DNA from 2 places in the Limosilactobacillus fermentum genome. Region 2 is predicted to be linked to the other one. Evidence: predicted binding sites of a transcription regulator. Region 2 holds the regulator's gene; the other holds the start of a gene.
What was found. Region 2 encodes CtsR, which represses protease genes until heat stress. Its sites were predicted from a motif close to TTGGTCAAAAAAGGTCAAANA; they were not measured.
Positions count from the first base shown of each region.

Region 1: a site for CtsR is predicted at 1,290-1,310, ahead of FG166_RS07380 (ATP-dependent Clp protease ATP-binding subunit). Genes of this name have one in related genera too.

Region 1 covers NZ_CP040910.1:1,462,778-1,465,238, forward strand. The annotation lists gene ptsP (phosphoenolpyruvate--protein phosphotransferase) at 1-524, opposite strand, end outside; gene FG166_RS07370 (phosphocarrier protein HPr) at 526-792, opposite strand; gene FG166_RS07375 (hypothetical protein) at 922-1,110, opposite strand; gene FG166_RS07380 (ATP-dependent Clp protease ATP-binding subunit) at 1,338-2,461, shown strand, end outside.
Region 2 covers NZ_CP040910.1:1,609,892-1,612,352, reverse strand. The annotation lists gene adhP (alcohol dehydrogenase AdhP) at 1-540, shown strand, start outside; gene FG166_RS08145 (CtsR family transcriptional regulator) at 680-1,150, shown strand; gene FG166_RS08140 (ATP-dependent Clp protease ATP-binding subunit) at 1,169-2,461, shown strand, end outside.

The DNA of each region.
Region 1 (2,461 bases), 150 kb from region 2:
TTCAAGCGAATGATGTCGGTCGGCGTCAGTTGGTGGGCGACGATGATCGCCCGGTGATCCAACTTAGCCAGGTCCGGCAATTCTTCATCTAATAGGTGGGCCAAGAGGCGCTTTTTGAAGTCCTGCAGCGCCAGCCCCCGTGCGTGGTAGTAATCCGCCCCGCCGGATTGGCGCTTGAAGACGTTTAGGTAGTGGTCAATCCGCTGGGTCGCCGTCCAGGCCGCCGTCGTCGAGTAGCGTTGGATGGCGTCGGTGATCTCCCCTTCAAAACTTTGGTCCTTAGCAATTGCTAATTGGGCGTCAATCACGGTGGCGGCCTTCTCCCCCATCTTTTGGTGAGCCTGCCGACGAAGGTCCGTCAATTCACGTCTTGCTAACGAAAAAGAATCATGAAGCCGGCTGACCTCATGATTCACATTATCGGTGTATTTAGCTTTAACCGTAAACCGCGATTCACCCAACCGGTAGACCGGGGCGATGGCAATCCCACCGCCGGCGGCCACGCCGTCGAGTACGGTGACCATTTTAGTCAGTCAGGCCTTCCTTAGTCATGGTTTCGGCAATGGCTTCGATGGCCTTCGCTTCGTCGTCACCTTCGGCAGTGATGGTAACGTCGGCGTTTTGGCCAACCCCGAGGGACATAACCCCCATGATGGACTTCAGGTTAACGCTCTTGCCGTTGTAAGCAAGGGAAATGTCTGAAGTGAACTTGGATGCCGTTTGAACGAGGATCGTTGCAGGACGGGCGTGAAGCCCAGCTTCGGCAGTAATCGTAAAGTCGCGTTTTTCCATTATAATCAATCTCCTTAGTGTTGATTTAGCGTTGGCAAACATAAGACACCATCTCATTTGGCCAACACTCACTATTTACTTAATTATAGCGATTGTAAGCGGTAAATACAAGGCGAACCACCAGAACTTTTAGTCAGTTTTGAAGCGGTAGTGAATTTGACCGCCCCGTCCGGCTTGCCCTTCAATCTGGCTGCGAAAGGAACTCTCCCGGTAAGCCTGCTGAAAGGCCATAAAGTTATCTGGTTCGACGAGTAGTTCTTCAATTTTTCCGTCACGCAAATCGGCTAATTGACGTACAAAGTCTTCCTTAGTTGCCAAGTTGATGCCCCCTCTTATACTGTGGCTAGCACTCATTTTAGCATTAGTTGCCAATCAGTGCTAAAATTTTCGGTAACGGGAGCCCTTACATGTTCAATTTTTTTATTTGAAGGGGTGCACCCTTTCAATTACGGTTGAAATGACTTGCGGTCCCACGAAAAGTAAGTATAATATAGGCAATGGTCAAGAAAAGTCAAAGGTTGACCCAAACGAAGGGGGATTAATTGATGCTCTGTCAAGTTTGTCAACAAAACCAAGCCACGATTCATCTCCAAATGATGATGAACGGGCAAAAAATGCAAATCGACTTATGTCAGGATTGCTACCAAAAAATGCAAAACATGCAAATGAACCTGTTGAACGGGGGCAGTGATATGAATAATGGATTCGGCTTTGGGAGTCTGGAAGACTTCATGAACGCCATGAACAACATGCAAAACCAACAAGCCAATAACAACAACGAAGGCCAACAAGCCAACCTAAATCAAAACCAACGCCAAGGCGGCGGCCGCGGCAACGGCAAGGGACTGTTAGCCCAGTTCGGGATTAACATGACCGAGCTGGCCCGCCAAGGCAAGATCGACCCGGTAATCGGCCGCGATAAGGAAATCGCCCGGGTCGTCGAAATCTTAAACCGGCGGACCAAGAACAACCCGGTCCTGATCGGGGAAGCCGGGGTTGGTAAGACCGCCGTTGTCGAAGGGCTGGCCCAAGCCATCGTTTCCGGTCAGGTACCAGAAAAGCTAGCTAATAAGGAAGTTATTCGCTTAGACGTCGTCTCCCTGGTCCAAGGAACCGGAATCCGCGGTCAGTTTGAACAGCGGATGCAACAGTTGATCCAAGAGGTTTCTAAGGACGAAAACGTGATCCTCTTCATCGACGAAATCCACGAAATTATGGGTGCCGGCAACGCCGAGGGCGGCATGGACGCCGGTAACGTCTTGAAGCCGGCCCTGGCCCGGGGTGAGTTCCAACTGATCGGGGCCACCACCCTCAACGAATACCGCAAGATCGAAAAGGACGCCGCTTTGGCCCGGCGGTTCCAACCGGTCGAAGTTGAACAACCGTCCGTCGACGAAACGATCCAGATCCTAAACGGGATCAAGGGCCGCTACCAGGATTACCACCACGTTACCTACACTAACGACGCCATCGAGGCGGCTGCTAAGCTATCCGATCGCTACATCCAGGACCGCTTCTTGCCGGACAAGGCGATCGACCTCTTGGACGAAGCCGGTTCACGCAAGAACCTAACCTTAAAGACCGCCGACCCGCACACTATCGAAAATGAGATTCACACCGCCGAAGCCCACAAGCAACAGGCCGTTGAATCACAAGACTACGAAAAGGC
Region 2 (2,461 bases):
ATCAAGCCAGGCCAATGGGTATCAATCGTTGGTGCCGGTGGTCTCGGGAACTTGGGGATCCAATTTGCTCACAACGTCTTTGGTGCTCACGTGGTTGCCGTTGACGGGAACGAAGACAAGCTTCAAGCTGCCAAGGAAAACGGTGCTGAAGTCTTGATCAACCGTCATGATGGTGACGTTGACAAGCAAATCCAAGAAAAGGTTGGTGGGGTTCACGCTGCCGTTGTTACGGCCGTTAACGCTTCCGCCTTTGACCAAGCCGTTGACTCCCTGCGCCCAGACGGGAAGTTGGTTGCCGTTGCCTTACCACAAGGTGACATGCAATTAAACATCGCTAAGACGGTGCTAGACGGGATTATCGTGGCTGGTTCCTTGGTTGGGACTCGTCAAGACCTGGCTGAATGCTTCCAATTTGGGGCTGAAGGAAAGGTTAAGCCGATCGTTAAGACGCGGAAGTTGGATGAAATCAACGACATGATCCAAGAATTAAAGGACAATAAGGTCGTTGGTCGGAACGTGGTTGACTTCGTTCACGAATAAGCTTGTTTGCTAACTTAAGTTAAAAAAGGTCGCCCTGCGGGGAGGCCCTTTTTTATATCTAAAGAGCTTTGTGGGGGTTTCTCAACCAAAAGAATGGTATAATTAAGGTCAAAATTAGTCAGGGATGAGGTGAACACTCTTGGAAGAAAAAAGTATCTCGGACGTGATTGAGGATTACTTAAAGCAAATCCTCGGTAACTCCGCTCAAATTGAAATTCGGCGCGCAGAAATTGCCAACCACTTCGATGTGGTTCCCTCACAGATTAATTACGTGATTAAAACCCGCTTCACCCCTAAAAATGGCTACCTAGTTCGTAGCAAGCGGGGCGGTGGTGGCTACATCCGCATTGAGCGGGTCAGCCTACTTGATAACGTCGACGTGATTGAGATGATGATGGATGTGGTCGGGGCGGCCATTAATGAACGTGACGCCTTTGCCATCATCCAGACTCTGTACAAGGAGAAGTTGATTAGCCGTCGGGAAGGGGATCTCATGCTAGCGGCCACCGCTAAGTCAACCTTGGCTCCCCATGGAACCCGGGGGGAGGAAAACGGCCTGCGGGCTCAGATCCTTATGTCACTCTTGAATCGGTTACGCTATGAAAGCTAACCAGAAAGCGAGCTTTAAATGGATAACGAAAATCTATACACACCAAGCGCCAATAACGTCTTGCGGATTGCCCAGGAACAGGCGCGCTTTTTTAAACACCAAGCCGTCGGGACGGAACACCTCCTCTTGGCCTTGAGCCTCGAAAAGGTGGGGGTGGCTGCGACGGTTTTGCACCAGTTTAACGTCACTAGTGACGACCTGCGTGAAGAGATTGAACGCTACACCGGGTACGGAACCATGCAAAACACCGCTAGCGATGCGTACCTGCCTAATTCGCCAAAGTTACGCGAAATTTTGGCCCTGGCGGCCCGCTTGGCCCAACAAATGGGGGCAAGACGTGTGGGGACTGAGCACCTATTGTTGGCCCTGTTGTCAGATGAGACCATCCTTTCCTCGCGGATCCTTTTGAACTTGGACGTGGAACCAAAGCAAGCCCGCCGGATGTTGTTACGGCGTTTGGGGGTTTCTCAAGAGGGACGGCGCAACCGCCGGCAAAACCAATCCAATACCCAACCGGAGGAGGGGGAAGGGACTACGCCAACCCTTGATAAGTACGGCCGTGATTTGACAAAGGTGGCCAGGGAAGAAGGGCTTGACCCCGTAATTGGACGGGAAAAAGAAATCAAGCGGGCGATTCAGATCCTCGCCCGGCGGGCCAAGAATAACCCGGTCCTGTTAGGGGAACCGGGGGTCGGAAAGACGGCGATTGTCGAGGGCCTTGCCCAACGGATAGTTAACGGTGAAGTTCCTGATGAACTAGCCGAAAAGCGCTTGGTGGTCCTGGATATGGGGACCTTGGTTGCCGGTACCAAATTCAGGGGTGAATTCGAGGGGCGGATCAAAAACGTCATCGATGAAGTTTACCGGGACGGCAAAATTATCTTATTTATCGACGAAATCCACACCATGATTGGTGCCGGGGGAGCAGAGGGGGCGATTGACGCCTCCAACATTCTCAAACCGGCCCTGGCCCGGGGGGAACTCCAGCTGATTGGGGCGACTACCCTGGACGAGTACCAAAAGTACGTTGAAACCGATGCGGCCTTAGAACGGCGTTTTGCGACGATCATGGTTGAAGAGCCAACTAAGGAGCAGACCCGCCAAATCCTCGAGGGAATTCGGCCCCGCTATGAAAAACACCACCACGCCAAGATTACTGATGAAGCGCTGATAGCGGCGGTTAACTTGTCGAGTCGTTACATTACCAACCGTTTCTTACCGGATAAGGCGATTGACCTGATCGATGAGGCCGGGGCAATGGTCCGCATCGATGGTGAAGAAAAGGGGAACCAAAAGAATGGCTTGACGGTC